Regions from separate parts of the Paenibacillus sp. BIHB 4019 genome, predicted to be linked through region 2. Evidence: a T-box and tRNA genes for the amino acid it is inferred to sense, from the RefSeq annotation. Region 2 holds a T-box; the other holds one or more tRNA genes.
What was found. The T-box of region 2 lies ahead of argS (arginine--tRNA ligase). A T-box ahead of a tRNA ligase gene usually reads a tRNA of that ligase, here a tRNA-Arg.

Region 1 (16,174 bases), 380 kb from region 2:
TAAAGCGGTACGCGAGCTGGGTTCAGAACGTCGTGAGACAGTTCGGTCCCTATCTGTCGCGGGCGCAGGAAATTTGAGAGGAGCTGTCCTTAGTACGAGAGGACCGGGATGGACGTACCGCTGGTGTACCAGTTGTTCCGCCAGGAGCACCGCTGGGTAGCCAAGTACGGACGGGATAAGCGCTGAAAGCATCTAAGCGCGAAGCCCCCCTCAAGATGAGATTTCCCAATTAGTAAGACCCCTTGAAGACGACGAGGTTGATAGGTTCGGGGTGGAAGCGCAGCAATGCGTGCAGCTGACGAATACTAATCGGTCGAGGGCTTATCCTAATAACACGCTAACGTTTCAGACTTTGTCTTTCGCATCCAGTTTTCAAGGCGCAACTCAATCGTAGCGTCTTTACCGTTGGACCTTTTTTTACCAGGTCATTCAACGAACAGCTGAAATATTCCCTGATAGCTCAGTTGGTAGAGCACTCGACTGTTAATCGAGTTGTCACAGGTTCGAGTCCTGTTCGGGGAGCCATATGCTCTCATAGCTCAGTAGGTAGAGTGCATCCATGGTAAGGATGAGGTCACCGGTTCGATCCCGGTTGAGAGCTCCAGCTTTATTCGTAAGGCCCGTTGGTCAAGGGGTTAAGACACCTCCCTTTCACGGAGGTAACAGGGGTTCGAATCCCCTACGGGTCACCATTTATTGGGGATTAGCCAAGCGGTAAGGCAACGGACTTTGACTCCGTCATTCTCAGGTTCGATCCCTGAATCCCCAGCCATTTCATGAGTCATTAGCTCAGCTGGTAGAGCACCTGACTTTTAATCAGGGTGTCGTAGGTTCGAATCCTACATGACTCACCATTTTTTCTTATAGCTTTACCCATGCGCGTGTGGCGGAATTGGCAGACGCACCAGACTTAGGATCTGGCGTTTCACGACGTGGGGGTTCAAGTCCCTCCACGCGCACCATTTAATTAAATCCAACCCTTTTTATCTGAAAATGATAAGAAGGGTTTTTTGATGTTTTTAACATACTCGTTCCTCCAATTTATCCAGTAAAGTGCGCCCGATTTTCCATGTTGCTTGTAGGTTCGATTGTGTATAATGGCATAGCAGTGAGAATTGCTATCAATGAAGAAACAGAAAAGGGTGGGTTCAGTGGTAAATGGAACAAAGAAATACACGATTAGGTTAGCTACGTTGCTTATAGGATGTCTAATCGTTCTCGCAGGCTGCAGTACAGCGGCAAATTCGGGCTCGGAATCAACAGCATCTCCAGCACAACAGACAAATGCAACGACGGGGCAGGAGCCAGCTGCCGCTTCTAATACACGCATAGTCACTGACTCATACGGAGAGAAGGAAATTCCGGCTAATCCGCAGCGTATTTTTTCAGTGAGCGCTACTACGCCATTGCTGGCACTAGGCATTACGCCGATTGGCGGCTTGAATTATGAAATTACACCGGATTATTATTTAAACCATTATAAAGATCAAATTACGATCGCTGGAGATTATCCGATTAATTATGAGTCGGTTTTGGAATTGAAGCCTGATCTTATTATTGCTTCATCTTTTGTTGAAGCCGATGTCGTTGACCAACTGAGCAAAATTGCACCTACGGTTATCTATCCATGGGGAGTAAATTTGTATGAGCAGCTGAAGTTCATAGCTGGTATTGTAGGGAAAGAAGCAGAGGCTGAGCAGTGGATTAAGCAGCATGAGGAGAAAGCGGCGAAATACAAGGAAGAGATTAAGCAGTATGTCGGGCCAGATGAGACAGTTGCTGCGATCCAGATTGTTAAAAACTCGTTTCAGGTAGCTGGAAATCGTAACATGGGACATGTACTTTATGATTTGCTGGGGCTTAAACCGCTGCCGTCCATTCAGAAGCAAATTGATGATAGCGAAGATTATTTTGTTTATACCGATTCGCTATCGCTTGAAAAACTGCCGGATTATGATGCGGATCGGTTGATCGTGAAAGTGGATATTACGCAGCCGGGTTCAGAGCAATTTTTTGAAGAAATGCAGCAATCGGCGATTTGGAAAAGTCTTTCCGCAGTGAAAAATGGCAAAGTATATATCGTACCGCATGAAAAATGGTGGTCCTATACATTGTTTTCGACCGATGCTTTGCTGGATGAAACGATGCAGTTATTCAAAAAATAAACGAATAGCTGGCAATGAAGCTTTCCTGATTCAAGGGGAAAGCTTTTTTTTATAAGTATAGGAAAGGATATGGTTTTTCCATCCTTTCTGTATATTTCTATGCGAAACGGAAGCATAGCCGGCAAAGGACGGCTTCAGAAGTTTACGCTTGGGCATTTTTCCGCTACAATAAAATGATAGCATTTTTGAGAATGGTTATCATAATGGGAGGGGACCAAGGTCAAATGGCGGATAAGGATGAACACCTAGATGATTTGCAGCTCCGCTGGGTTCAGATTACTAAAGGTTCATGTACTGGAGGAATACCAGCACTGTCTCAAAACGCTATGGCATACACGTTATGGGCCATAACGCAAGGAACCGCAACCGTATTGTTCCAAGGACATCCTCTATTTCTTCAGCCAGGTACTTGTGTTCTGTTTGAGCCCAAAACAACTATAGAGGCCAGTGGATCGGTGGATGGACGTATTCAGTATTATTCGCTCGAATTTGAAGCCGCGTCCGCCAGTATTGTAGAAGCTGGAAAGGAGCTGCTTTCCTTTGCTACTGGCCAGCCCTTCTTCATAAAGCCGTTTGCCCCATTCATGGACGTTATGGATTCGTTGTTTGATTTACGAATGGCTGTGAGCGGAATGGAGCGATTTAAGCGCAATATTTTACTGCAGGAGGCCATTTATTTATTTGCTGCCGCCGCTTTGGCTTCTAACAATTCCAAGGATGCGGAGCATGCCGTACATCGAACGATTTTATATATGAAGGAAAACTATAAAAGCAAAATAACGCTGCCGGAGCTCGCGAATTTGGCGGGTGTGGGCATACGACAGTACACTCATTTGTTCAAGCAGGTGACGGGAGCAAGCCCGATGGATTATTTGGGCAAGCTGCGCATGGACCGGGCTAAGAAGCTGCTGCTGGTCGCTTCGAATGATATGGTCACTGTAGCCAGCCATGTGGGCTTCAAGGATGAATTTTATTTTAGCCGGAAGTTTAAGCAGCAGGTGGGCGTATCGCCCCGGGTATATATGCAGACGAGAGAGCCCCGGGTTATTGGCCTTCTCTATACGTCGCATTTGCTTGCCCTTGGTCATGTGCCTGTAGGTGCCCCCGATTACCATCTATTCGAAAATTATTATGTGCGTGAGCATGCAAAAGCAATGACACCGTTCAAATGGGAACCATGTGACATGGATGCTGTTCGTGCTATGAAGCCTGACTTAATTTTAGGTTATGAGCATATGCTTTCTGAGGAGCAGGAGCAGCTTAGCCAGTTCGCCGAGGTTATTCCTATCGATTGGCATGCCCAGGACGTATATGGGCAGCTGCGACAAATTTCAGCCATTGTAGGCAAGCGGAAACAGGAACGGGAATGGTTGGAACGGCATTTGGCTAAAGCGGATCAAGCGAGGGAACGGGTCCAGCGTCTTATTGGCGGCAAGGAGACTTGCGCCGTGCTGGTCATGGAAAGCGAAACGTTCAGAGTGGTAGGGGACCGAAATATGGGACATGTTTTTTTTCAGACACTTGGCCTCAATCCCCATCCGCTTGTGAAGCAGCATATGGAGGCGGGAGCGCCGTTTATTTTTTCCGAGCCTAAACCGTATCATGAGCTGTCAAAATACGACGCCGATCGGCTCATAATTATGGTCAATTCGAAGGATAAAGGAGCTCCAGAAGCTTTTAAGCAGTTGCAAATGTCCGAACGCTGGCAAAATCTCTCGGCAGTCCGCAGTGGCAGCATGCATATGGTTCCTTTCAACAAATGGTGGGTGTATTCTCCGCTTGCCATTGATGGGCAGCTTGATGAGGCGGTTGCCCTTTTGCACAACGAAGATGTAGGTTAATGAGTAAAACGATATATAGAAAAGGGTTGATCATGATGTGGCCTGAAACGATAGACGTGCTGCTTAATCACCGCTCCATACGGAAATTCAAATCGAACCCCATTCCACAGCCGACACTGGCAAAAATAATAGAGGCGGCGCAGCAGGCATCTACCTCAAGCAGTATGCAGTGCTTCACGGTAATCAACGTGAGCAACCAAGATAAGCGGAAACAGCTGGCCGAGCTTTCCGGCAACCAGGCGTATATTGAGGAATGCCCGGTATTTCTCGTCTGGTGCGCGGATCTGTTCCGTTATGAACAGGCAGCCAAGCTTCATTTTGAGGGCGATATGACGAGCACGGTTGAAAATTTTATCGTTGCCACAGTCGATACTGCGCTGGCAGCTCAAAATGCAGCAATCGCGGCAGAGTCGCTTGGCTACGGAATTGTCTATATTGGCGGTATCCGCAACAATCCGCAGGAGGTTTCAACGCTATTAGGGCTGCCATCGCATGTGTACCCCGTATTCGGAATGTGCATGGGGGAGCCGGATCAAGCGCCGCTGACCCGCCCAAGACTGCCGCAGCAGGCGATTTTGCATGAAGACCGCTATGACCAGGAAGCAGTGGAAAGCGGCATTCGGGAGTATGACGAGACGATTAGGCAGTATATGCTGGAGCGGTCTGAAGGTAAGCTGAATACGAGCTGGTCCGAATCAATGGCGGCCAAAATCAATCATCCGCGTCTGCATATGGGCGAGTTTCTCCGCAGCAAAGGCTTCTTGCAACAATAAGAAGCCTTTAGGCGGGGTTTGGGCTGTGCGAATTTATTTTAACCTTAACAATTGCTTTATTTTCATTGACTTTATACGTGAGAACGATTATCATTAATTATTGAATGATACTGATAATAGTTATCATGTTTAATGAATGATAAGTCGTGTGTTTTTAAAATATAAGCATTTATAAGTTTCACACTTATAGCGGGCTTATATTTCAACGCGAAACGGTAGCTTTGCCGCTATGGACGGCGACAGCCGTTTCACCTTGAAATATAGGAAAGGGTAACCTAACACTATCCTTTCTCTATATTTTTCGGAATGAAACGCGCCGCGCTGCCAGAGGATAGCGACAGCCGTTTCACCTTGAAATATAGGAAAGGGTAACCTAACACTATCCTTTCTCTATATTTTTCGGAATGAAACGCGCCGCGCCGCCAGAGGATAGAGACAGCCGTTTCACCTTATATAATAAAATAAGCAAAAAACCCGTATAAGCGGGCATCGGAAGGAGCGTGCATGTCACATGATTCGCCTCACAACATCGAATCTCGACATTGCTTATGATGAACGGTTAATCGTTCAAGATCTGAATATTGCTATCCCACAAGGAAAAATTACTGCGTTGGTAGGGTCTAACGGTTCGGGTAAATCGACGATTTTGAAAACGATGGCTCGTCTGATGAATCCATCTGCAGGCAGCGTATTGCTGGACGGGAAGTCGATTCATAAGCAAGCGACGAAGGAAGTGGCGAAGCAGCTGGCGATTTTGCCGCAAAATCCGACTGCTCCAGATGGTCTGACTGTATCTGAGCTTGTATCGTATGGACGTTTTCCTTATCAGAAGGGCTTCGGCTCTGTGAGCAAGGATGACCGTAAAATTATTCAATGGGCGATTGAAGCGACAGGAATGGTTGATTTTGCAGACCGTCCGGTTGACCAGCTGTCAGGCGGCCAACGCCAGCGTGCCTGGATCGCGATGTCTTTGGCGCAAGAAACGGATATTTTATTTTTGGATGAGCCAACCACGTTCCTTGATATGGCGCATCAGCTCGAAGTACTGCATTTGCTTGAGAAGCTTAACGAGGTTAATAACCGGACGGTCGTTATGGTTGTCCATGACTTGAACCACGCTTCGCGTTATGCGCATCACATGATTGCGATTAAAAAAGGCAGTGTCGTTGGCGAAGGCTCGCCGCAACAGGTTATGACACCGGAGATTTTGCGCGAGGTGTTTAACATTGAAGCGGATATTATGCCTGATCCGCGTACCGGTGTTCCGCTGTGCATGCCTTATGCGCTCGCAGGCGAATCCGCTGCATCCAAAGTTATCGTTGATAAGAAACCGGCATTAGCTGGAGTCGTATAGTTGGTCATCAAACCGTGCTGGAAGGAGCACGGTTTGATGTTTTTATGGCGAGACATGCAGCGAAGGAAAGCTTAACACGAGGAAAAAAGTTTTTTTTGAAAAAAAGCAAATAACAGTTGCAATTCCCTCCGCAACATGATATATTATTACTTGTCGCCGCGATGAAATACTTAAGAAACACAGGCGAAAATATAATGCGGACGTGGCTCAGTGGTAGAGCATCGCCTTGCCAAGGCGAGGGTCGCGAGTTCGAATCTCGTCGTCCGCTCCATATTGTGTGCCCTTAGCTCAGCTGGATAGAGCGTTTGACTACGAATCAAAAGGCCAGGAGTTCGAATCTCTTAGGGCACGCCATTTCTTTACAAAAGAATCGTCTGTCGGGACGTAGCTCAGCTTGGTAGAGCACCTGGTTTGGGACCAGGGGGTCGCATGTTCAAATCGTGTCGTCCCGACCATTATTTGCGGGTGTAGTTCAATGGTAGAACTTTAGCCTTCCAAGCTAATAGCGTGGGTTCGATTCCCATCACCCGCTTAACGAAGAGAAAGACTTGAAACCCTTGTGCAGCAAGGGTTTTTTTTTTTTGCCATTTTTTCGACATTCGGCAGAGTTCTTTTGAGTAAGGGGCAGATCAAGGGGCAAACTTAAGCTTTTGTGGTTTTAATGCCTCTAATTACGAAGTAAGCCTTGCGGCATGCAAGGCTTTTTTTTATGCGATATTTTCGATCCATTATTAGGTCGCAGCGTGGGATTGTCATTATTTGTAGAAAAGTGGAGGTAAAGAGCGGAGCAATGTTGTATAATTTGTTAATTACATACTTGAAGCGAAGGGAATGATTGTTAATGGTAAAAGCGATTGTAAGTTTAGTTGATGGATTGAATTTGAAGGACCCAGAGGCGCAATTGGAGATTACATTTGATAACGAATATTTAATTATCGTAGAGCATGCTTATAAAGGCTTTAAAAGAAATGTGGAAAACACATTCAAAATTCCATTGGCTAACTTTCTTGAATCAACGCTGACAACAGACAAGGACATGGGAGAGGTTCAAAAAAGTGTAATCGGCCGTGGAATTGTCGGTGGACTTATTTTTGGTCCAGCAGGGCTGGTTTTAGGCGGCATGTCGGGCATCGGTACAAAAAAAGGGAAAACGTTGCAAGTATATATCGTATCTTACGTATCCTCTTCGGGAGACATTAATAATATTACCTTCAAAATGCCGCTTCCAATGGTTAGCGTTACCCGGAAATTTGACCAGCTATTAAAAAAGAACATGCAATTGGTTCTAAGAAGCGAAGCTGCTTTGAAAATATTAGGTGATATGGCAGATCAAAAATCAGGTCCATCAGAAACGATATTATAATTTCCCCGCTCATTCCGCCCAAAGTAATGGAGGTCTGATAAATATTGAAGCAGAACAAATATGATGAGTCCTCTTTTTTCACAAATTATAGCCAGATGGCTCGTTCGATTGGGGGACTGGATGCCGCTGGAGAATGGTCGTTCTTTCGGCAAATGCTGCCGGAGCTGGCTGGCACAAGAGTGCTCGATCTAGGCTGCGGGTTTGGCTGGCATTGCCGCTATGCGCGGGAACAGCATGCCCGCTCGGTTGTGGGGATTGACCTTTCGGGGAACATGCTGGAACGGGCAAAAGAAATGACGGACGATGAGCAGATTGAATATCGCCAGCTTGCGATTGAGGACATCGATTTTCCGGCGGGGGAGTTCGATATCGTCATTAGCTCGCTTGCGCTGCACTATGTGGAGCACTCGGGCGACCTTTTTAAGAAAGTCCATCATTGCTTGACGCCAGGCGGAGCTTTTGTATTTTCGGTTGAACACCCGGTGTTCACTGCGCTTGCGGGGCAGGACTGGCATTATGGGGCAGAAGGGGAAAAGCTGCATTGGCCGCTTGATGATTATCATCGGGAGGGCCTGCGCCAGTCCAGATTTCTGGAGCATGATGTCGTTAAATACCATCGTACGGTTTCAACTTATATAAACCTTTTGCTTGAATCCGGGTTTGAGCTTAAACAGCTTTCGGAGCTTGCGCCAACGAAGGAGCTGCTGGATAGCCATCCGGCTTGGCAGGAGGAAATGCGCCGTCCGATGTTTTTATTAGTTTCAGCCGTGAAGAAATAGAAAAATATAATGAAAGGCATTTGCTGCAAATGCAAGATGCTGCCTAATCAAAAGTGACGTTTGCTCTGTGTAGAACAGAGCAGGCGTCTTTTTTTGAACTAGAGGGGGGGAAGTAGACCGTGAGGAGGGAAGGGGATGAGCAATATGGCGATGGACAGTCCATCCAGAACACCCGTCTCAAGGCTGCATGAGCTCCTGCACGCGCTTAATCAATCGGGATCGCGATGTATATGCCAGTTCCCCAGCCAAGCTTGCTGCGGATGGTTAAGCCGAAGGGTTTGCCATAGGTAAGCTTCAATCTTTTTTGCGTATTAAACATGCCGATATGTTGGGATTGCTCCAGGCTGCTTTCCAGCTGGGTTCGCAAATAAGCGAGCCTTTCAGCCGTTACGCCTATGCCGTTGTCGACGACGGAGAGCAGCAGCCGCGCACCGGACACCCGTGCTTTTACCCGGATTTGGCCAAAGCTGTCCTTTTCTTTTATGCCATGATAAAGGCTGTTTTCAATGAGCGGCTGGAAGGTCAGCTTAAGCACATGATATTTGAGCGCTTTGTCATCTACGTCCCAGCTGACATCAAATTTGTCCTTGTAGCGCGTGCGGAGAATGGCGATATAGGGCAGCGTCTGATTGATTTCTGTTTGCAGCGATACCATGCCTGAGCCGCCTTCGAGCGAATAGCGCAAAATATCGGATAAGTTCTCGATTATATCGGTCATATCATTAGGGCCACCGGTCAGCTTGCTCGCCTTCCAGTTGAGCGTCTCTAGCGTATTAAAGAGAAAATGGGGATTGATTTGCGCATGCAGCGCTTCGAATTCCAGTGTTTGCAGCAAATATTTTCGCTCGGACAGCTGTACCTTTAAGAAATTATGCTCGATGAAATGATTAAGCGTATTTTGCAAAATGTAGCCAAAAACATCCTTAGAGTAACGAGGCAGAGGCGGAAGCGGGCGGCCGCTCTTGGCGAAATCCAAAATCGTGACAATCGCCTTCAGATTGCTGTAGTTTTTACGAGTCAGCCAGTAGGCCAGCATAGTGCCGATTGCGAACGAAATGATCAGCAGCACCAATGTAGTCAGCTTGAGCCCATTCGGAATGACATATAAGGAGTCGCTAGGCACGCTAGAGAGAAAGGTCCATTGATATTTTGCGGAAGCCAGCTTGTTCAGCACCTGCGTTTCGCCATTGATCTTCATGGAGAAGAATGAGCTGTCTGTCCGGTAAATCGTCTCGGCATCTTCGGCGGTCAGCTTATAGTCCGGATGATTGCGAAAAATAACGTTATTGTCACGGTCCAAAATAAAGATGCTTTGCCCTTGCAGCGTATCCAGCTCGTTTAAGCTTTGCGTAATGTAATCAGGCTTAACATTGAGGACAATGATGCCATCGTTGTCGGCAGCTACAGAAATGCGGCGGAACATCGTAATGACATTCGTCTGCACGGTGGACTGGCCAGTTGTTGGACGGATGACGGGCCGGCTTTCTGCCCACATCAGCTCATCCAAAGGGTGGCTTTGATAGCTGCTGTACCAGTCCGAATCGTAAAAGTCATTCAGCTCGACCAGTCCGCCAGTCGTTGAGGAAATAAACCGCTTGCGGTCATTATTTAAATAAATATAAATCGAATCAATATAGGGCTTGCCGATGGACGGCGAATCGATAAAATTTTTGAGCGAGGCAAGCTGATCGTAATCGACGGGCTCGGGAAATTCTTTGGTCATCATATTTTTTAAATTCGTAAATTGAAGCGCGCTGGCGACAATATGCAGATTCAGCGTATCCAGCTCGTTAAAGATCAGCTCGATATTGCCTTTCGTCTGCTTCAGCAGATTCATATTGTTATTGTTGATTTCCTTCGTTATATATTGCGAAATGAGGAACGTGGACAATGTGCCAAGCACCAGCAGCGGTACAAGCATTGGGATAAGAAAAGTAAGCAGATTGCGGGCGAAAAATTTAAAATACACCTTGGTCATTCCAATCGCCTGCCATCCATATTGCGGTATTCTCTAGGCGTCTCTCCAAAATAGCGGCGGAACGTGCGCGTGAAGTTTTTGGCATTGCTATAGCCAACCAGCTCGCTAATTTCGTACGTTTTATAGGAGGGGTCCTTAAGCAGCTCGGCCGCTTTGTTCATACGGACCGCCGTTAAATAATCGGAGAAGTTTTCACCCGTCTTCTGCTTAAAATATTTGCTTAAATAGTAGGGGTTCATATATACGACATTAGAGGCATTTTCCAAGGAGGCTTCCTTGTAATGGCATGAAATATAATGCTTAATTTTATCAATCGCTGTTTCGGGGGCTGACGGTTCTTCGGCTCGGGCATCTTCTGACGGCTCCGATTGCTGCTCAAGCAAAGCCTTGAGGTCTAGATCCTCTTTAAGGCGTTCGAAAACTTTATTGATTTCGCTGTATTTCGTCGGCTTTAATAAATATTGCTTCACGCCATAGTTTAGCGCCTGCTGGGCCAGCTCAAATTCCCGGTGGCCGCTTAGCAGCACAACGCTTACGCTTGAACGCTGCTCAAACAGCTTGCGGGCAACTTCAATTCCTCCCATCTGCGGCATTTTAATGTCGCACAGCAGCACATCCACGGGCTGCCCCGCCATATATTCGAGCGCATGCAAGCCATTTGCCGCTTGTCCTACTACCTCGAAGCCGATATGATCCCAAGGAATGTACTGGCTTAATCCATTGCGAATTTCAATCTCATCATCAGCGATCAACAGCTTATACAAAGGGCGGCCCCCTATTCCAAAGTAAGATATTATGTTATGTTAAGTGACATTATAGCATTGCGCAAACAGATATTCTATGAAAAATGACTGGGAAATGAGCGATTTTATTCGTTTTGGACGATAGGAGAAGGAAGGTTAGTGTCAAAAATGGAGGCGGAATATTGAAAAATGATACCTTTGAGCCTTGCCAGTGCTAGAAATTCGTTAAAAAAGGAGAGTAATTCACAAATGCGGCCCCTGTTTATCCTTTAGGTTCTATTGTTACAATTATGTTATGTAATTTAACGTTGAATCTGGAGGTGCTGGGGCATGCTGAAGCAGGGTTTGGATTTAAGCGACATGATTGAGCTTAAGAAGCAATCGTTCACGGCGTTAAGCGATCAAATTTGGGAACTTGCCGAAACGCGTTTTGAAGAGCGCCAATCGGCTGAGCTGCTGTGCAAGGCGCTTGAGGAGGAAGGCTTTCGAGTGGAACGGGGCGTCGGCGGCATAGAAACGGCCTTCATAGGCAGCTACAGCTATGGTGAAGGGACGCCTGTTCTTGCGATATTGGGAGAGTTTGATGCGCTCGCAGGGCTGAGCCAGCGCAAGGGGCTGTCGGAAGAGCAGCCGGTTGAGCCGGGAGGCAATGGGCATGGCTGCGGCCATAATCTGCTCGGCACGGGCTCGCTGGCTGCGGCTGTTGCGCTGCGCCATTATATGGAGCAGAAAGGGATTTCCGGAACGGTGCGCTATTATGGCTGTCCAGGCGAGGAGGGCGGCTCGGGTAAAGCGTTTATGGCGCGAGAGGGCTTATTCGATGATGCAGATATGGCGATTTGCTGGCATCCGGGAGGCTTAAATGGCATTATGCCGGGGAACTCCCTCGCCAACTACCAAATTTATTATAAATTTAAGGGCCGCTCCTCCCATGCAGCAGGCAGTCCGCATTTGGGCAGAAGCGCGCTCGATGCAGTCGAGCTGATGAATGTGGGCGTGAACTATTTGCGCGAGCATATCATCCCGGAAGCCAGGGTGCATTATGCAGTGACGAATGCGGGCGGCATTTCACCGAATGTCGTGCAAGGGGCGGCGGAGGTGCTGTATCTCATTCGTGCGCCAGAAACGCCGCAGGTAGAGGAAATCTATCAGCGTGTATGCAATATTGCAAGAGGGGCCGCGCTGATGACAGGCACCGAGGTCGAGATTGTGTTCGACAAGGCCTGCTCTAATTTGGTGCCAAACTATACGCTTGGCCGTGCCATGCATAAGCAGTTCGAACAACTGGGGTTGCCTGTATTTTCCGAAGAGGAGCAGCGCTACGCCCGTGCGATTCGCGCTACGCTGTCGGAGGCGGACAAAGCGAGCGTTACTTATAAGGAGGTTGCAGGCAAGGATTTATGCGACATCTTGCTGCCCTTTGATGAGCGGGAGGGCGGGAGCCGAATGTCGGGCTCGACGGATGTTGGCGATGTGAGCTGGATTGTGCCAACGGTACAATGCTTCACCTCCTGCGTCGCCATCGGCACGCCCTTCCATACGTGGCAGGTCGTCGCACAGGGCGCTTCGTCCATTGGCCATAAAGGCATGCTGCACGCCGCCAAGGTGATGGCGATGACCGGACTCGAAGCGCTGCAGTCGCCTGAGCTGATTGCGGAGGCGAAGGCGGAGCTGAAGGAGCGGCTGCAGGGTGGAGCTTATGAATGCCCAATACCTGCCTATGTAAAACCATCGGCGAAAAAGTAACAACGGCAGGTACGCGTGACAACGTAACACAGGAGTAATGAAGCAATGGCAACGAAAAGCAAAGCAAAGGGCAATCAAAAAGGCTGCGAAGCTCGTGAGGATAGGGCGTGTGCAGCCTTTTTGCAATTAAGCTTTTATCATCAGGAGCATGCGGCGCTGCGGGCAAAGCCGTATTTGATGCGGCGCTTGCCTTACTGCCTTCGTGCGCTCACGGCATAGGCTGCCGCCAAAGGAGAGAAAGGGATATGTCCGCTTCGCGCAAGGAAGCAACAGGAGAATTTTCGGAAGGCTCGTTTTGGCCGATTATGACAGCGATATTTTTCGGCGCGTTTTTATCCGTATTGGCTATTTCCTCGATTAATGTGGCGATCCCTGTGCTTATGAACCATTTTCAGGCGGAGCTAAGCACCGTGAAATGGACTTTGACGGGATTTATGCTGGCGAATGGCATTATTGCTCCAGTGACGGGCTATTTAGTCGATAAGCTAAGTGCGAAATATTTATACATTTTAGCGCTTGTCGGCTTCACGGTATCGTGCGCGCTGTGCGCAGTAGCGTGGAGCATGGAGGCGCTGATCGTCTTCCGGCTGCTGCAAGGGCTGTTCAGCGGCTTGATTTTGCCTGTGACGATGACGATTATTTATCAGGTTATTCCGCGGGAGCGCCAAGCCTTCGCCAGCAGCATGTGGAGCCTTTCGACCGTACTTGCTCCTGCGCTTGGGCCGACGTTGTCAGGGTGGCTCATTCAGTCGCTGTCCTGGCAGTGGGTGTTTTGGATGAATCTGCCCTTCGGCATTGCTGCGGTGGTTGCGGCTTGGAAGCTGCTTCCGCATTACCGATTAAGCGAGCCGAAACGGTTCGACAGCTCGGGCTTTGCGCTGGTCATTACATGCAGCTCCTTCCTGCTCATTGCGTTCAGTGAAATCGATCAATGGGGCTGGGGCTCTTGGAAAACAGTCGGGCTGCTGGTTGCCGGAATGCTGCTGCTGCTTGCCTTCATATGGCGGGAGAGAAATGCTGCGGAGCCGCTGCTGGATTTGTCCGTATTCAGCAACAGGCGGTTTGCGATGTGTCTCGTCGTCAGCAGCGTGCTTGGCATGTCCCTATACAGTGGATCATATTTGACCCCTGTGTTCCTTCAAACGATTCAATCAGCTTCCGCGATGGAGGCGGGACTGGTCATGCTGCCAGCTTCCATTGCTATGGCGGTTTTTATTCCGATTGCTGGAAAGCTGTATGGGCGTGTTGGCCCGGCGAGGCTAGTTCTGACAGGCCTTTTGCTAATGGGGATTGGAACGCTTGCGATGTCGCGGTTAACGGTGGATACGCCGCATAGTTACGTGATAGGCTGGATGATTGTTCGCAACATTGGCGTGGCGCTTGGCATTGTGCCTGTCTCGAATGCGGGGATGGAGCAAATTGCCCGCCAGATGACGGCTCATGCTTCGTCGGCTAGCAATTGGGTACGTCAGGCGAGTGCCTCGCTGGCAATAGGCTTGTTTACGTCGCTGCTGTCGACGCGGCTCATGGTGCATGTGGCGGAGAAGGGCCCGCAAACACCAGATACGGGTAAAGAACTGCAGGCCTATACGATGGCGATTAATGACGTCACGCTTCTGGCTGCTCTTATTGTATTTGCGGTATTGCCGTTTTTATGGGTGCTGCGGAGGCGGAAGGAATCCGTTATTTTGCCTCCAGACCAAGCCTTCGTTTCTAAATAACATGCTTTTAGGCTCTCAAAGGAACAACCGAACAAAAAGCTTCCATGACTAGTTTTAGTCGTGGGAGCTTTTTTAAATAGCATTTGTCTCATGGAAAAGGCTGTAAAAGGATCTTCATTAGCTGTCCTAGGTGAAAAAGTATCTATTTTAGCTAGAAAAATGAAATAAAGATACCTATTGCCGTCAAGCCTCCAGCTTTATGCCAAAATATGAATCCAAATCATAAATCCAATGCCTACTAATACGGCTCAAAATCCTGTTTAATTGACGTAAGAAAAGTTCACATGCAATTCGCGCTAGTGAATAACAGAGACAGGAAAAGGAGCTGACTGCTTTGAGCCCAACGAATAAGACGCATCATGCAGAACGTTTATCCGCAATTATTGACGAGAAACGAGAGGCATTCATTCGCCTGAGCGATGAAATTTGGGCATATGCAGAAACGCGTTATACGGAGCAGAAGTCGGCGGAGCTTGTCGCTGCCACCCTTGAGCAGGAAGGTTTCGACGTAGTGAGGGAAGCGGGCGATGTGCCTCATGCGATCGTTGGCAGCTTTGGCTCAGGTGCCCCGGTCATCGCCATCTTGGGCGAATATGATGCCTTATTTAATTTGAGCCAGCGCCCGGGCTTGACGGAGAAGCAGCCGATTGAGGCAGGCGGCAATGGACATGGATGCGGACATAATTTGCTTGGTGCCGGGGCACTCGCGGCAGCGGCAGCACTGCGGATTTACATGCTGGAAAATGGCTTGGCCGGCACGGTGAAATATTATGGCTGTCCAGCGGAAGAAGGCGGAGGCGGCAAGGCGTTTATGGCAAGGGCCGGGCTATTCGACGGCGTAGATGCGGCGTTGACCTGGCATCCATCCACGCGTAACGGGGTGATGTCCTATGGCTTTCTCGCTACGTGCCAAGTGTATTACAAGTTCAAGGGACGAAGCTCCCATGCCGCTGCCAGCCCGCATCTGGGACGCAGCGCGCTAGATGCCGTGGAGCTGATGAACGTGGGCGCCAACTACTTGCGGGAGCATCTGGAGCAGGAAACGCGCCTGCATTATGCGGTTACGAATGCCGGCGGCATTTCGCCAAACGTTGTACAGGCGGAGGCTGAGGTGCTGTATAAGCTGAGAGCTCCGCTGAATGAGCAGGTGGCGCAAATGTATGAGCGTGTAACGAACATTGCCCGCGGCGCGGCACTGATGACCGAAACAGAGCTGGAAATCCGCTTTGACGCGGCTTCCTCGAATATGATTTTGAACACAGCGCTTGAAAAGGTGATGCAGCAAAATTTCGAACGGCTTGGCGTTCCGCAGTTTGATGCGGAGGAAAAGGCGTTCGCCAGCCATATTCGCCTGACGCTGTCCCCGCAGGAGCTGCAAAGCGATAGGCAGCAGGGCGACGATACGGAGCAGCCGCTGGCCGATAAGCTGGAGGCGTACAAGCCCAAAGCCGGCATCGTGCCCGGCTCGACGGATGTAGGCGATGTAAGCTGGCTTGTGCCGACAGCGCAATGCGGAACCGCATGTCTTGCGCTTGGCACGCCGCTGCATACCTGGCAGGTCGTCTCCCAAGGCGCCACGTCGATTGGACATAAAGGCATGCTGCATGCCGGCAAAGTTATGGCGGCGACGGCAGCGGAGCTTCTGCTAAATCCCGAGCTGCTTGCGTTGGCGAAGCAGGAGCATGAGGCAGAGCGCGAGGGCAAGCCTTAC
Region 2 (16,174 bases):
ATAATATCCACCCCGTCCGCAAGGCGCACAGGCTCCCAGACGCTGTAAAACGGGCTTGGCAGCTCATGCAGTGCATGCGTCTCCCGCCGCCCATCCGGCGCAACAACACCAAGATTCAGAGCATTTCCGAGCGTGAAAATAACCCGCATATCCCGTTCGCTTCCGAGCTCCAGCACCTCAAGCAAATCCGCATCGAACCCGCTCAAGCGGTGTTCTTCCATAACGTTCCCTTGGCTGTCTAGCGTACGGTGCAGCAGTTCCTCCTCCTGATGGAGAACTGTGAGCAGATGAAGCTTGCCCTCCGGATCAAGGGAGATTTTATTGTTTTTGGGCATCGGCAGCTTGATAACCTTGTTCGACTGGATGCGGCCATCCGCAAATTCCAGCCGCAGCAGGCGGTCCGGCTTCTTATCGCTGAACCAATCCTCATCGTGGAACCAGGCTGATGTCCCTGCCGAAGCGGCATATTTCCCTGGAAAAGGACGGCTCCCTTTAGGAGCGTCATGGTCGCTGCGTCCGTACAGCGGCAGCGCTATATCAAGCTCCTTGCCATGCGTAGTGCCAAGCGATACCCAAACCGCGCCATCCGGGCTATGAAACAGCTCAGGCAAAACGCCCTCCTGCTCATGCTGCGTATCAATAAGACTGCCGCTCTCATCCAGATGGATATAGACGACATCGTAAAGACCGCTTTGATTGTCATGATAGGCATAAGCCGCAATCACCGTGCCGCCGCTCGGGGCAGCAATGGCTCCTTTTGGAGAGATGCCGCCCGGATGCTTCAATAGGGTCACTTGGCCAACCGTATCCGTTAACGTCTCGGCATTCCAAGCTTTACTCCAGCTTTTCAATTCTTCCATCTGTCTATCAGCCCCTTATTTCTATCGTACTTTGAGTTAGGTAAAACATTACATAGGAAAATATACCCTTTTATCTGCAATCTCTATCTAGCGCGCCATACGAATTTGGTAAGCTTTCCTCGCAGCAGGGTAATGGTTCAATACGACTTGATTTTTGACGACTTACTCAATCCCAGAATGGAGGATTTATGCTTATGTCCAATTACCTTAACGAACAGCTGTCACAAGCGTTGGAACAATTGCTGAATGAGCATCAACTATCTCCCGCTGCCGAAAAATTGCTCCCGCAAGCCCGCAGCACAGTGAGGCTGTCTGCAATAGAGCCTGATTTATATGAGAAGGTCGGCAACTCGCGCGTCGGCGGCTATCCAGACCTTCCGCAAGCGATGGAATGGCCGACGGAATCGTCTGGCAAGCTGATGACCCCGCTCGCCCAGCTGAATATGGCGGACATAGCGCCTGCATGCAGACAGGGCTGGCTGCCGGAAGCAGGCATGCTTTATTTCTTTATCGGCATGGACGAAGCGGCTGCGAACGTCGAGCACCGCATTATTTTTGTCGAATACCCGCAGCAGCTTGCTCTACGCCATCCCGAGACGGCAACGATTCTTGAGGATATTTATGAAACGTCGTTTCATCCTTACAAAGCCGCAGCCTTTTCAGCGGTCGAGCTGCCGAACATGCCTTATGTGGATTATGAAGTCATTGATTTTGAGGAGGGCTCGACCGACCGCTATTTTGAGCTTGCCGCCGAGATGCAGGGGGATCGCACAACCCATTGGGGAACGATGTTCGGCTATCCGGCCGGGCAGCATCACGATGCTGAGGAGGAAGCGGCACTGTTCATTTTGGCAGATAAGACGACCGAAAATGACAGCGAGAAGGCGATGAAGCATTTGATGGACAGGCTCCATGGAAGCCGGGAGCGGGCCGAAGCGGAAATCGCGGATATGATTATGCTGCTGGAAATAGACAGCAATGAACTAGTCGGCTACCAGTGGCAAAATGCTGGCGTCATTCATTTTTTCATTCGAAAAGAGGACCTGCTGGCTCGCAATTTCAGCCGCACCTACTGCTCGCTGTATTCCAGCTAACCTTCACATCGATAGGAGCAAAGGGAATATTAAAAAAGCGCGAAGCTTCGCCTCGCAGATTTTCTGCTGACGGAGAGGCTTCGCGCTTTATGTCGGGAATCGAATAAGGTGGATCTCAAGAGGGTACGGATCGCCAGTTACGCCCCGGCCAGTTAAGCTCGGATCTAGGCTTGCAGCTCGGGAACAGCTTGCTGCGCCGCTAGGCCTTGCAAAGCTTCATAATAAGCTTCTGCCAAAGCCTTAATGCCGCGTTCGATCTGCTCCGTGTTGCAGAAGCTAAAGCACAGCCGCAAATGGCGGGAGCCCTGCCCATCCGCGAAAAAAGCATTGCCCGCCACAAAGCTGACGCCCTTCGCAAGCGCTGCTGGCGCAAACTGCCGCACATCCACCTGCTCGTCAAACGTCACCCAGACGAAAAATCCGCCATCCGGCGCCTGTACCGCAATATGCTCCGCAAATTCCCTCCTGAGCGCTTGAATCATCGTATCGCGCTGCAATTTATAACGCTCGGCAAGTTTTGCTACCTGCTCATCAAACCCATAATGCTGCAGCAATTCGCCAACAACCTCTTGGGTAAAAGGATTAAGCTGGCTTCCCAGCGACAGCGTCGCCATATGCGTAATGACCTCCGGTGCGGCAATTGCCCAGCCGAGGCGCAGTCCAGGGCCTAGCGTCTTCGAGAACGTGCTGACATAGATGACCTGCTCAGGCGCAAACGAATAGATCGCAGGAAGCGTCTCCCCGCTAATGTTCAGCTCGGCATAAGCATCATCCTCCAAAACGAGGAAATTGTAGGCCACCGCCAGCTCCGCAATTTTCCGCCTGCGCTCAAGCGACAGGCTCACACCCGTCGGATTATGATAGTTCGGCATGCAGTACAGCAGCTTCGGTATCGGCTCATTGCTTGCAGCTGCCTGCTTCAAGGCCGCTTCCAGCAGCTCGACCTGAAGGCCCTCCTCATCGACGGGGATCGACTTGATGACTGCACCCGCTGCGCGGAACGCCTGCAAGCCATTAAAGAAGGTCGGCCCTTCTACCCAAGCCTCATCCCCCGGGTTTAGCAAAATTCGCGCGGTCAGGTCAATGCCTTGAATGGCGCCAAAGGTCGGAATAAAGTTTTCTGCCCCAGCATGAATGCCGAACTTGCGGGAACGTGCCAGCACCCAATCCCTGACGCGGGCTGGCCCCTTCGCTCCCGAATAATGGAGCGCATCCGCCCGGTCCCATTTAAGAGCTTCCGCCGCCGCTGCATGCAGCTCCTCAACCGGCAGCAAGTCCGTTGCCGGAAAGCCGTAGGACAAATGAACATGCTGCGGGTCTGTCACCTTCGTTCCGCCAATTGATCGTGCGGGCAAGTTGCGGGCAAAACGATACGCTGCTGCTTGATCTCCCATCTGAAAAAGCCTCCTCTAATATCCGATTATTCCGATTATTTTATATGAATTTAACTTATCACTCCATATATGCAGCGGTCAACGGCACGGATAATAGAGATTTTCTATTCCATCATTGAAATTTCAAGGATTGGAGCACAACTGACCCCCTTGCTCGCCAGAAAAAAAAGCACTCAGGCGTGCTGCTTGCGCAGCAGTACCTGAATGCTTTATAAAAGCTTGACTTCCTGGCTTACAGGCTCGCCGTCAAGATGCTCTTGACCGCTTCCTTGTCCAAGCTCTTGAAGGAGCCGATTGGGCCGAATACGGTCGCTTCCGCCGCCATTCGGTCAATGTTCTCGCCCCCAATGCCCAGCTCGCCAAGTGTTGCAGGCTCGCCAATGCGCGTAAAGTAGGCGCGTGTCGCTTCGATACCCGCAAGCGCCACTTCCTCATCGGATTTGCCGCTCGGATCGATGTTCCATACCCGTACCGCATATTGCACGAAGCGGTCAATACGCTCTTGATACACATGCTTCATCCAGTTAGGGAAGATGATCGCAAGTCCTGCGCCATGCGCGATATCATAAATCGCACTTACCTCATGCTCAATGCCATGCGACGCCCAGTCCGTCACGACGCCAATCGGCAGTGTGCCGTTGAGCGCAAAGGTGCCAGCGAGCAGCAAATTCGCTCTGGCGTCATAGTCGGAGCCGTTTTCGATTGCTTTTTCCCCATTTTCAATGACCGTTTGCAAAATGGATTCTGCAAAGCGCTCCTGCAGCGGCGTATTGGTCGTTAGGGAGAAATATTGCTCGAACACATGCGACATGATGTCGACGATGCCGTTCGCCGTCTGATCCTTCGGCACGGAATACGTCAGCTTCGGATCAAGAATCGAAAACTTCGGATAAACAAGCTTGCTGCCGAGGCCGCGTTTTTGCTGCGTTTCCCAGTTGGAAATAACCGCGTTGCCGTTCATTTCCGAGCCGGTAGCGGCAAGCGTCAGCACGGTGCCGATCGGCAATGCCTCTTGGATGACTGCTTTGCGGATCGTGAAATCCCACACATCGCCATCATAGAGCGCCCCAGCCGCAATTGCCTTGGAAGCATCCAGCACGCTGCCGCCGCCTACGGCGAGCACGAACTCGATTTTTTCGCTGCGGCAAATGTCGATCCCTTTATTAATTGTCGTCAGGCGCGGATTCGGCTCCACGCCAGACAGTTCATGAACGGTTGCGCCAATGCTATTTAATTGGGAAATCACTTCGTCATAAAGCCCCGAACGCTTGATGCTTCCGCCGCCGTATACGAGCAGAACTTGCGTCCCGTATGGCTTGACCAGCTCTCCAAGCTGCTGTACCTTCCCTGCTCCGAATATGAGCTTGGTTGGGTTGTACAATTCAAAATCTTTCATAGTAAGTGAAACCTCCCGTTAAGTAAAATAAGTGAACGGTTGTATTATAACACTTTCACTGAGTTTTCTAAAGTTATAGACGTTTCGTACTTAACTCGCCTGTATTCAGCGCGGTCCGCTTCACATTAAGAGCCATACAAACGCAAGAGCAGGATGCCTGCGAACGCGGTTGAAATCCCGATCGTCTCCAGTTTGGAGAACCGCTCCTTCACTACAAACCGCGTATAGAGCAGTACAATTAGCACATTAAGCGCCGTTACGGCCGACACCAGCCCCGCCTTCCCCACATCAAAGGCCGTCACAATAAACATCATGCCCACAGCATTGGTAATGCCGACCGCCATCCCGACGGAAAACGTGCGGCGGAAGCTCCAGCTGCGTTTGCCTGCTGTGCCTGCCCGGTTGGCCGCTGGAACTGCCGCGCTCACGATTGGCTGAGTGCTTGGACTCGCAGTCCCGTTTCTGGCGCCGCCCGTAATATCAGTTTGAACCACATTAACAATATTAAGAACAGCAGGAGCATTAAGAGAATGAACAGCATTAAGAGTCGTTGCAGCGGCACCTGCCGCTATCTCCTGCGCTGCTTGGCCTGCTGCCGCAGAAGCAGCACGTACGGAGCGCAGGTCGCGCAGCCACCAAAGCCCAAAGCAGATCGAGCCGCTGCTGAACATGCAGACAAGCGTCGGAAACAACGGCGCATCCATCATCGTCGACCATTTTCCCGATAAATCGTTTCCGGCAAACAGCAGCATCGCCAGCAGCCCCCATTGCGCTCCTTGCAAATTGCCACGGGTAATATCATTGGAATAACGCACCAGCAATATACCCGCAATAATGATAATAAAGGAGCTGAGCTGCGCAATATTGAGCGTCTCGCCCCATACCGCGAAGGCGACAACGACGACAATTGCCGAAGGAAGCGCGGTCAAAATCGCAACAATAGAGGCTTTGCCCACGGCAAAGCCCTTGAACATGCTCGCATTTGCTCCGAAAGAGAGCAGTCCCATCTGCACGCCAATAAGCGATGAAACGGTGAAAGATGCTCCAGTCGCCAGCGTACAAACAAGTGTAATCAGCGCCCCTGAGAAAAATACACCGCACAGCAGCGCATTGCGATTAAGCGCCTGCTGGCTCGTCCAATGATACAAAATCCCCCGCAGCCCAAAGCTCGTCGCCGCCAGCAAGGATAATACAAGCCACATGAAATCCATTCCTCCATCTGTGTCTGCCCACATATACTTTCCCTATCATGACAGCTGAAAGTTAGATTGTAAATGTACGAAAATAAGCGGTTTATCTATATTCAACCTTAGGACTTCCGACCTGTACAGTGTGGACAATCCTCCCTGTTCACTTGTGGATAAGTATTGGAGGTGGCGGAAAATACTCCATTTGAACACTGTTGATAATGTGCATAACTCTGTGGATATGTTGACAAGCACAGCGCTATCCTCCATTGGCTGGCAGATCAAAATGTGCATATTTTCACGCTTTTGCTTCCATGTGACATAGACAAACATGGATTGAACATGGCCGTCACATCATGGGCTGGATGCCGCATATAATAGCGTAACGAGGTTAACGGCGGAGGAGATGCATAAGGATGGCAAACAAAGCGCGCAAGGTCGCCATTGTAGGAGTCGGTCAGGTCGGTTCAAGCTGCGCGTATGCCTTAATTAACCAGTCGATTTGCGATGAGCTGCTGCTCATTGACCGCACGTTCGACCGGGCCTACGCACAGGCGCTCGATTTGTCGCACAGCATGGACTTTGTCCATGGCCGCACAAAGGTTGCTGCTGGAACGCTGGAGCAATGCGGAGATGTGGACGTTATTCTTCTATGTGCCGGAGCATACCCCGTCGGCAGCGACGATCGGCTCGATGTGCTGCATACAGTGCGCGAGATTTATGAAACGATGATTCCGCGCATTATGAACAGCGGATTCAACGGAATTTTTGTAGCGGCCGCCAATCCTGTGGATATTGTGACGTATGTCGTGTGGGAGCTGTCCGGCATGCCGCGTTGCCAAGTGATTGGCACCGGAACGTCCATCGACTCCTCGCGGCTCAAGACGCTGCTCTGCGAGCATTTTCCTGTGGATGCCCGCAGCGTGCAGGGCTATGTGCTTGGAGAGCATGGCGAGTCGCAGTTTCCCGCCTGGTCGCATGTGACGGTTGGCGGCAAGCCGCTGCTGCATATTTTGGCCCAGCATCCCGAGCGCTTCGGGCATGTGAAGCTCGGAGCGCTCGCGGAGCAGACCCGCAATGCCGGCTGGGAAATCTATACGCGCAAAGGCTCGACCAGCTTTGGCATCGGCAATGCGCTGGCACATATTACCCGCTCTATTCTAAACGATGAGCATCGCATTATTGCCGTGTCTGCGATATTAAACGGCGAATACGGCCAGCGGCAAGTATGCGCCGGAGTCCCTGCCATCATCGCCCGCTGCGGGGTTAAGGAAATCGTCGAGCTCAAGCTGACGTCGCGGGAGCAGCGGCTGATGGAGCGCTCATGCTCGATTATACGCCAGGCAATTGAGAGCCTATGCCTCGTAACCGAGAAAGAATAGCTGCAAGCTTGGCCGATTAAAAACGGATTGATTTTTCTGATCGTATCCGATATGATAGCTGTTAATTAACATCAAGGAACGGGAGAGTAACCTATATGGGTGCCATTTCAAGCGAGCCGGGACAGTGGGAGCCGGCAATGGACAATTAGGTGAAGCGCACCCGGGAGATGGCGGCCTGAAACGAGCAATCGTGCTAGGGACGTCCGGTTCAGCACCGTTACAACGGCGAGATGCCCCTCTATGCTTCTGTGCGGAGGCGGCAACAAGAGTGGTACCGCGGGGATAACAGGCCTCGTCTCTTATTTTTAGAGACGGGGTCTTTTTTGCGTGCCGCTCTGGCCTGAACGATTATTTGGAGAGGATGATGATGATGCTGTTAATGGACAAAATTGCGCTGGCTTTGGCGAAAGCCCTCGCTCTGCCCGAAGCAGAAATTCGGCCCCTGCTGGAATACCCGCCCGATGAGGAGCTTGGCGATGTCGCCTTCCCCTGCTTCACGTTAGCTCGCACGATGAAACAAAGCCCCGCTAGCATCGCTGCTTGGCTTGAGCCCCTGCTGGCAGATGCGGGCTGGAGCGTTCGGGCTGCCGGACCCTATTTGAATTTCAAATGGAACCGGGAGCTGGCAGCCGCGCAGCTTATTGCAGATTGGAAGAGCGGAACCCTCATGCACGCAGCCATTGGGAATGGAGAGCGCGTCATCATCGACATGTCTTCGCCCAATATTGCGAAGCCGTTTGGCATTGGGCATTTGCGCTCGACGATGATCGGCAATGCGCTGTACCATATTTTGCGCAAGGTTGGCTATGAGACGGTCAGCGTCAATCATTTGGGCGATTGGGGCACGCAGTTCGGCAAGATGATTACCGCCTATCTGAAATGGGGCGACGAGCAGCAGCTTGCAGCAGATCCCATTAAGGGCTATTTGGAGCTGTATGTGCGTTTTCACGAAGAGGCAGAGCAGCATCCCGCGCTGGAGGATGAGGCGCGCAGCTGGTTCGCCAAGCTGGAAGCTGGCGATGCTGAAGCGATTCGCTGCTGGAGCCAGTTTATTGCCGACAGCCTGAAGGAGTTCAATAAGCTGTATGCACGGCTAGGCGTGAGCTTTGACCATTTTCTCGGCGAAAGCTTCTATAACGATAAAATGGACGCCGTCGTCCAGCAGCTTCAGGAGCAGCAACTGCTGGAGGAAAGTGAAGGCGCACAGGTCGTCCGGCTGGATGAGCATGAGCTGCCGCCCTGCCTCATTCGAAAATCCGATGGCACATCCATCTATGCGACGCGCGACTTGGCGACCGCCATATATCGCCATGAAGAAATGAAGGGCAGCGAGCTGCTGTATGTTGTCGGCTCGGAGCAATCGCTGCATTTCCGCCAGCTGTTTCTCGTGCTTGAGAAAATGGGCTTTGCCTGGGCAGCCGCCTGCAAGCATATCCCGTTCGGGCTTATGAAGCTGGATGGGCAAAAAATGTCCACTCGCCGCGGCAAGGTCGTTTTTCTAGAAGAAGTGCTGGATGAAGCGGTACAGCGGGCTTTGCAAAAAATAGAGGAAAAGAATCCAGCGCTAGCAGGAAAGGCCGAGGTAGCCGAAGCGGTTGGCATCGGCGCCGTCGTGTTCGGGGATCTCAAAAATACGAGATTGCTTGCGGTCGATTTTGTGCTGGAGGATGTACTGAATTTTGAAGGGGAAACGGGCCCGTACGTGCAATATGCTTACGCCAGAACGCAGCGGATATTGGCAAAAGCGGCCGGCAGCGACGTCGCCGCAGCACCTCAGCCTGCCGATTATGAGTATGTGACAGGCGATTATGCTTGGCTGCTAATGAAGATGCTTTTGCGCTACACAGCAGTCCTTGGAGACGCCGCCAAACGGCATGAGCCATCCATTCTCGCCAGATATTTGATTCAGCTCGCCCAAGCGTTCAACCGTTTCTATCATCACGACAAGGTGCTCGCTGGGGACGCTGGGGAGCGGATCGTTAAGCTTAAGCTGGTGCAGGTGGCTGCCGATGTGCTTAAGGAAGGCTTAGAGCTGCTCGGCTTGAAGACGCCGAAGGAAATTTAGGCATAAAGCGCAAAAAAACAGGCATCCACCAGCCAGCGGCGGGGATGCCTGTTTTTTTAATCTTTTTTCAAACAAGTATTAGCTATTCGTCGGTTCCGGAATAAGATCCTTCTCGATGATCTGCTGATTGAAATGAGCAATGTTCTTCTCAAAGCAATTACAGTAGTAGTCTTTCCGGCACAATGGACACGGCACGTTCAGCATACGCGTAACGCCTGTTAATCTCCATACTGGCTTCTGGCTGTAGAACAAACGCGCCTTAGAACCTTCACTAAGTGTCATGATGAACTGATATAACCCTGAGGCAAGATCTTTGTCGGCTAAAATAACGTTCTTAATCTGCAGTTTCGAATTCAAGATTTTCACCCTTACTGTTCGTATTCAAGATTGTGTAATAATACCCTTTATAGCGCCTTAAGTCAATATTTCCGCCATTAGGTCCAACGTTTTGCTTTAAAAATCTTCATGCGAAAGTAAGGAATTCCCGCTTCGGTGAATCCATTTTAAATCGAGGCATGCATGATTTATGCTCTCACACTTTTTTTCTCAAAGCAAAGATCAATATCAGATAGGCTATGATTAGAGCAAGCATGAACAGCGGAAGGATCGTTTTCCAAAGCTCGTTAAATTAAACATTAACCTACCACCTCGTTCGGGGTTACAATTACGACGGACGTTTAATCGCTCGATTGCATGGATAAGCATAGATTCATCATCGTCTGAATTCATTTAAACACTTGCCTGCCTAATTCAATATTTACGCCAGCGACTAAATTTTATCATTCAGGATTTTTTATTATTATGGATAAACAAAACAAAATTCACAGTTGAAAGTGTTATAATAACATTTCACAACGGGCCTGCTAGGGCACATATGCAACCAGATCGGGACTGAGGACTGAGATTCCGCTATTCTGACTTTTGAGCCGATTTCAGGACGTAAGCGGACAGGAGAGCCATTATCACTACCATTTTCCCAATAAAATGTCCATTTACAGCGCATTAGCGGCTCCTAAGTCCGCGGTCTGTGCCATAACCCGTGATCCTGTTAAAATAGCTGCGGCTGTGTCCGCCAAGTTTATCGGAAAGACGTGTGACGCTAATTACGGTCCAATTCTAGCTCATTTTCGTTCACGTAATACCGCTAAAATAACTTCATATAAATCAGGAGGTTCCTCATGAAGCTTACAACAAAATCTTTAATGGGTTTAAGTATACAGGAGATTAGAGCAGCGCTAGTACATTCAGAGCTTCCTTGTTTTTTGAATAGCCTATGAATTTTGTATCCATTCTCTACGCCATTGCTTCTTTTTCCTTAGTCGGATTATTTGTTTGGATTTTATTTAAGAAATCAAAAAAGCATTTTAAATGAACCATGAAGAGGATGTCCTTAAGCAGCAACTAGCTATTATGGACATCCTTATTTTTTCATAAATAGAATGATGCAGATCTACTTCAACGTAATCACAAACGTAATAAAATCGTTCTGCTCCTGGGAATAAGTTGCGGCGACGATTTTTTTGCCGGAGGGACTCCAGCCGAGATCATCGGATAAATATTGGACATCCAGCTTGATCGGCACCGTATCGCCACTAATCGCATCTGCCACAAATACGCCGTTGTCGCCGTCCGTTCCTTCCGATGTCAGGCTGTAGGCCAGCTTCTTGCCATCTGGCGACCAGCTTGTGCCAAATACTTGCGTCGCGCTTCCCAGCTCAATCGGCTCATTGCCCTTGGCATCCGTAATCATCAGCGTACGTGTCGTATTAGATGTTCGCTTCACCAATGCGAGCTGCTTGCGCTCTGGCGAGGGAATTACCCAGACGACGTCCGTCGCCAGCTTCTCCGCCTGCTTGCTGCCATCGGGAAGAAAATACAGCACTTCATTCACCACATAATAAATGCCGCCCTCGCCAGGCACCGCCGTAAATATCCGATGATCGCTGCTCAAAATCGTCTCCAATGCGCCATCAACGCTTGCCTTGATTACTTTGCCCTCGACCGTCATAAAGAGCACATGCGTATCGTCCATCCACATGCCTGTCGTCGTATCGATCACATCGCTGCCTAGCTCCACCGATTCTCTTGTTTCCAAATTCATCATGTAGCCATGGGCACTTTCTTCGTTATTCAGCTTATAAAATAAATATTTCCCATCCGGTGACGGCTTGGCAAATCCCTGATGCGCAGGCTGCTCATGTAAAGCCTCCTCCTGCTTCGTTGCCAGATCGTGCAAATACAAATTGTTGGGAAACATCATTTCCCCTTCCACCGCTATTTTCTGCTCATTTTCATTGCGCTTGACGATGACCAACTGCTCATCGGTAATAAAGCTAATCCCCCGCGTTCGGTCTATTTGCGTTATTTGGCTGACAGCAACCTTCGTATCGGTCGATTGGCCCGGCTCTACGACGGTAATTGTTTTATCCGGCTTTTGAATCGTTTCGCGTGTCGGGGCAGTACCGTCTCCGCAGCCCGCCAGCAGCAAAGCCACACAACAGGCAGCCGCGCCTGTATTTATCCATTTAAAATGGGTTTGTCTCATCTCGTATTTCCCCTCTCCCTTATTGCTATGCGCTTATTGTAATCAGCGAATGTTTCGACCTCGTCTCCAGCTTGTTTCGAACCTGTAAACCTTTACACCTTTAACCGTTATATAGCGGAAAATAGACCTTGAACGTCGTTCCATCGTCGCCCGACCTAACTAGTACAAGCTCACCCTTTTGCGCCTCGGCAAGCTGCTTAACGAGCGACAGGCCAAGTCCCGTTCCTCCCGATATGCGGGAGCGGTCGCGGTTGACGGTATAAAACGGCTCAAAAATTTTGTCATGCGCTTCCGCTGGAATGCCAATGCCCGTATCCCGCACGACAACATTGACCCGATTTCCGTCCACATGCAGCGCAACCTCAATCTGTCCGCCAGGACGATTATATTTAATGGCATTATCAATTAAGTTAATGAATATTTGCATCAGGCTCTCCCGATCCGCCCAGATGACAGCAGGCTCCAGCTGCGTTTGCAGCAACAAATCAAATTTTGCCGCCTTGCCCTGCATGCGCGTGCACAAATCCAGCAGCAGCTCATCCAGCTGCAATACCTCTGCCTGCTGCTCGAATTCATACTTTTCCAGCGCCGCCAAATGCAGCACCTTCTCGACCATATCGTACAGCCGCCCGGACTCCTTGCCCATGCTTTGAATCGCCTCATCTATGAGCTTCGGATCATCGCGGTACATATCCAGCAAATCCACATACGCCCGAATCGACGTGAGCGGCGTCTTGAACTCATGGCTGATGTTGCCGATGAACTGCTTCTGCTGCTGCTCCAATTGCTGCAGCTTGAGGATGGCGAGCGTAAGCTTGCGCTGCTCCTCCTTCATTTCTTCAATATGCCGTTCAATGGCACTGCTCATAAAAAAAATATCCTGGCTTAAATCGCCCAGCTCATCGCGCCTGCGTACGGGATTTTGCTGCAAATACCGCCCTTCTCGGATGTTGCCCGCTGCGCTTCTCAGCCGGGAAATGACCGCGGCAAGCCTATAAAAATACGCATAGCCCATGGCGGCCCCTGCCACTACGGCAATAATGCCCGCCGTTTGAAACAGCTCGCGGATGGTCTGGGCGAACTGATGGTCATTTTTCAACGAGTAATGGAAGCTGACTACGCCAAGCAAGCCGTCTTCGCCCTGCAAAGGAGCAAAATAAATAAGCGAATCCCCCGCTGTCTGATAGGCGATTTTGCCATCCAGGGCATATTGCAGCGTGTCGGACAAATTTGCTCCTTTCTCCCCGCCAACGGGAATGGAGCTGCCGGCTTCTTTGCCCTGCGTATCATAAAGCGTCGTCTGCATGCCGCTGATCATTGAAATGTAGAGCGCCAGCCGCTGCCCTCTCAACGGCATGAAGGCATCGAGGGCAAGCGGCGGCTCGCTAGTAGCGAAGCTTTGCCGAACGTATTGCGCCGCTACCTCGCTCTGCTTGGCCAGCAGCTTCTCGGTACGCTCCTGCTGATCGCGCTTGATCCCGCCCAGCACCATCATGCTCAGTACACTTACGGTGAGCGCCAGCAGCACGACCAGCACAATGCTCATTCGCAGCTTCAAGCTGATTCTCATGACGGCTCACCAGATTGCTCCGGCTCATCCGCTTTTATCGACGACGAGACTGACTCCGGCGAATTGTCCAACGTATTCTCAGATCCATTGCTTATCTTTGATGCCCTAGCTGTTGCCGCTCCTGCCTTGGAAGCTTTGTAGCCGATGCCATATACGGTCTGGAGCAGCGTCTGGCTCGAATCGCCAAGCTTTTTGCGCAGCCGCTGAATATGAATGTCTACCGTGCGCGTTCCGCCCGCGTATTCCATATCCCAGACCAAATCAAGCAGCTCCTCCCGGGTATAAACCCGCTCGGGATGCGACAGCAGCAGCGCCGCCAGATCAAATTCCTTTGGCGTCAGCTCAAGCGCAGCACCGCCAGCCGTAAGGAGCCGCTGCTGCATGTTCAGGCGAATGCTGCCCAGCTCATACACATCCGGCTCCTCCTCGCGCCCCGCCAGCTTCTCGACGCGCCGCATCAGCGCTTTCGCTCTGGCAACAAGCTCGCGCAAATCAAACGGCTTCGTCATATAATCGTCGGCGCCCAGCTCAAGCCCCAGCACTTTGTCAACGATGTCATTTTTGACCGTGAGCAAAATAATGCCGACGCCATGGCGATTCTCCAGCTTCCTGCACACTTCGTAGCCGTTCATTCGCGGCATCATGACGTCTAAAATAATGACATGTGGCTGAAAGACGGCTACCTTCTCCAGCGCCTCTTCCCCATCGCCAGCCGTCTCGACCAAATAGCCTTCGCGTCTGAAAGCATATGCAACGGCGCTGACGATACTCGCTTCATCATCTACGACCAATATTTTTTTATCTATCATCTGACCTGTCATCCATCACCGCTCCTACCTATGCCTATCTAACCCAGATTACCCATTAGAACGCAGCATAATGCAATTTTGCAACGCCAATATATCGAACTTGTTTCCAACTTGTAAACATATATGAACAAAGAATGGATATGTGCGCTGTGGCCGCCGATTGTCCAGCAGAAGCCGCAAAATAAAATATGAAATAGTTGGGAACACCAGATTGGTTTAGGGTAAGAGAAATTAGATCATCTTAACAGAATACGCATTTGCAGGACATGTTCCCTAAACATCATTATACATTGCAGGAGGTTTTCGACGATGGCGAATGAACAAACGAGAACAGGCAGCGGCAGACTGGCAGGCAAAGCTGCTCTAATAACGGGAGCCGGCTCTGGCATCGGCCGCGCAGCGGCACTGCTGTTCGCCAAGGAAGGCGCTGATCTGGCACTGCTCGATGTGAATGAGGACGGGCTGGCCAAGGTCAAGCAGGAGGCCGAAGCTTTCGGCGTCACTTGCGCAACAGCCGTGACCGATATTTCAAGCGAGGAAGCGATCGAAGCGGCGTATAAAGTGGCGTTAGACAAGCTGGGTAAGCTGGACATCGTCTACGCCAATGCTGGTATTAACGGCTCCATGGCGCCCATTGAGCTGATGAAGCTGGAGGATTGGAGCAAGACGATCAACATTAACCTGAACGGCACGTTTCTAACCGTGAAGCATGCCATTCCAGCGCTCAAGGAACAGGGCGGCAGCATTTTGATTACGAGTTCCATAAATGGCAACCGCGTCTTCTCGAATATCGGGTTCAGCGCATACAGCAGCACGAAGGCGGCGCAGGTCGCTTTCACTCAGATGGCGGCGCTGGAGCTGGCGAATTACCGCATTCGCGTCAATGCGATCTGCCCCGGCTCGATTAAGACGAATATTGATAAAAGCACGAAACGCTCGCCTTATTTGGAGGAGGTGCAAATTCCGGTCAACTTCCCGGAAGGCGACCAGCCGCTGGAGAAGGGGCCTGGCTCCCCTGAGCAAGTCGCCCAGCTTGCGCTGTTCTTGGGCTCGGATGATTCGCATCACATTACAGGCACAACGGTTTACATTGACGGAGCGGAATCCTTGCTCCACGGCTAGCTAGACCAACTGCAGGGCAGGAGAGGAGAAACAACTATTTATGCTAAGAGAAGCCATCCACCACACCCCAAGCCACAAATGGGCCTACGCCTATGATTTGAGCACCTATCACATCCGGCTGCGCACGAAAAAAAACGATGTGGAGGATGTCGTCATGGTCGCCGGAGATAAATACGACTGGAATGGAAACCTTCAGGAAATTGTAATGGAAAAAATAGCTTCCGATCAGCTGTTTGATTACTGGGAAGGCGTAATCATCCCTAAATACAAACGCTTCTCCTATGGCTTCCGTCTGCATGCCGGCACAGAGACGATGTGGAAGATCGAGACCGGATTTTATGCGCAGCAGCCGACGCCTCCAGGCGGGTATTTTGAAGTGCCCTACATTCATGAGATCGACTTGTTCGATGCGCCTGACTGGGCGAAAAACGCGGTTTTTTATCAAATCATGGTAGACCGCTTCAATAACGGAAACAAGGAAAACGACCACGATTACGTTAGGCCTTGGGGAGAAACGCCGGATATTCATTCGCATTTTGGCGGCGACTTGCAGGGGATTTTAGATAAGCTGGAGTATATTAGCGATTTGGGCGTAAATGCGATTTATTTGACACCGCTATTCACTTCGCCCTCCAATCATAAATACGATACGGTTGATTATCATAAGATTGATCCGCAGTTCGGCGATCTTGAGCTGCTCAAGAAGCTGGTCGACGAGTGCCACAGGCGCGGCATTCGCGTCGTGCTGGA

Region 1: it encodes a tRNA-Arg, which carries the amino acid that the T-box ahead of argS (arginine--tRNA ligase) is inferred to sense. The anticodon was not compared.

What each region holds. Positions count from the first base shown of each region.
Region 1 is NZ_CP016808.1:2,792,489-2,808,662, forward strand. Features, by position in the region: rRNA gene BBD42_RS11955 (23S ribosomal RNA) at 1-329, shown strand, start outside; tRNA gene BBD42_RS11960 (tRNA-Asn) at 450-525, shown strand; tRNA gene BBD42_RS11965 (tRNA-Thr) at 529-604, shown strand; tRNA gene BBD42_RS11970 (tRNA-Glu) at 618-692, shown strand; tRNA gene BBD42_RS11975 (tRNA-Gln) at 698-772, shown strand; tRNA gene BBD42_RS11980 (tRNA-Lys) at 779-854, shown strand; tRNA gene BBD42_RS11985 (tRNA-Leu) at 878-962, shown strand; gene BBD42_RS11990 (ABC transporter substrate-binding protein) at 1,152-2,165, shown strand; partial or broken gene BBD42_RS32840 (AraC family ligand binding domain-containing protein) at 2,492-2,611, shown strand; gene BBD42_RS11995 (helix-turn-helix domain-containing protein) at 2,621-4,006, shown strand; gene nfsA (oxygen-insensitive NADPH nitroreductase) at 4,006-4,779, shown strand; gene BBD42_RS12005 (ABC transporter ATP-binding protein) at 5,291-6,133, shown strand; tRNA gene BBD42_RS12010 (tRNA-Gly) at 6,330-6,404, shown strand; tRNA gene BBD42_RS12015 (tRNA-Arg) at 6,411-6,487, shown strand; tRNA gene BBD42_RS12020 (tRNA-Pro) at 6,512-6,588, shown strand; tRNA gene BBD42_RS12025 (tRNA-Gly) at 6,595-6,665, shown strand; gene BBD42_RS12030 (hypothetical protein) at 6,975-7,496, shown strand; gene BBD42_RS12035 (class I SAM-dependent methyltransferase) at 7,541-8,275, shown strand; gene BBD42_RS12040 (cache domain-containing sensor histidine kinase) at 8,481-10,253, opposite strand; gene BBD42_RS12045 (response regulator transcription factor) at 10,250-11,017, opposite strand; gene BBD42_RS12050 (M20 family metallopeptidase) at 11,327-12,742, shown strand; gene BBD42_RS31730 (hypothetical protein) at 12,788-12,961, shown strand; gene BBD42_RS12055 (MDR family MFS transporter) at 12,988-14,463, shown strand; gene BBD42_RS12060 (amidohydrolase) at 14,798-16,174, shown strand, end outside.
Region 2 is NZ_CP016808.1:3,174,016-3,190,189, reverse strand. Features, by position in the region: gene BBD42_RS13570 (hypothetical protein) at 1-860, opposite strand, end outside; gene BBD42_RS13565 (YwqG family protein) at 1,055-1,954, shown strand; gene BBD42_RS13560 (aminotransferase-like domain-containing protein) at 2,119-3,348, opposite strand; gene BBD42_RS13555 (iron-containing alcohol dehydrogenase) at 3,581-4,744, opposite strand; gene BBD42_RS32225 (EamA family transporter) at 4,870-5,946, opposite strand; gene BBD42_RS13545 (L-lactate dehydrogenase) at 6,348-7,313, shown strand; T-box leader at 7,379-7,616, shown strand; gene argS (arginine--tRNA ligase) at 7,675-9,378, shown strand; gene BBD42_RS13530 (TolB-like translocation protein) at 10,829-11,923, opposite strand; gene BBD42_RS13525 (sensor histidine kinase) at 12,024-13,493, opposite strand; partial or broken gene BBD42_RS13520 (response regulator transcription factor) at 13,619-14,299, opposite strand; gene BBD42_RS13515 (SDR family oxidoreductase) at 14,612-15,424, shown strand; gene BBD42_RS13510 (alpha-glycosidase) at 15,465-16,174, shown strand, end outside.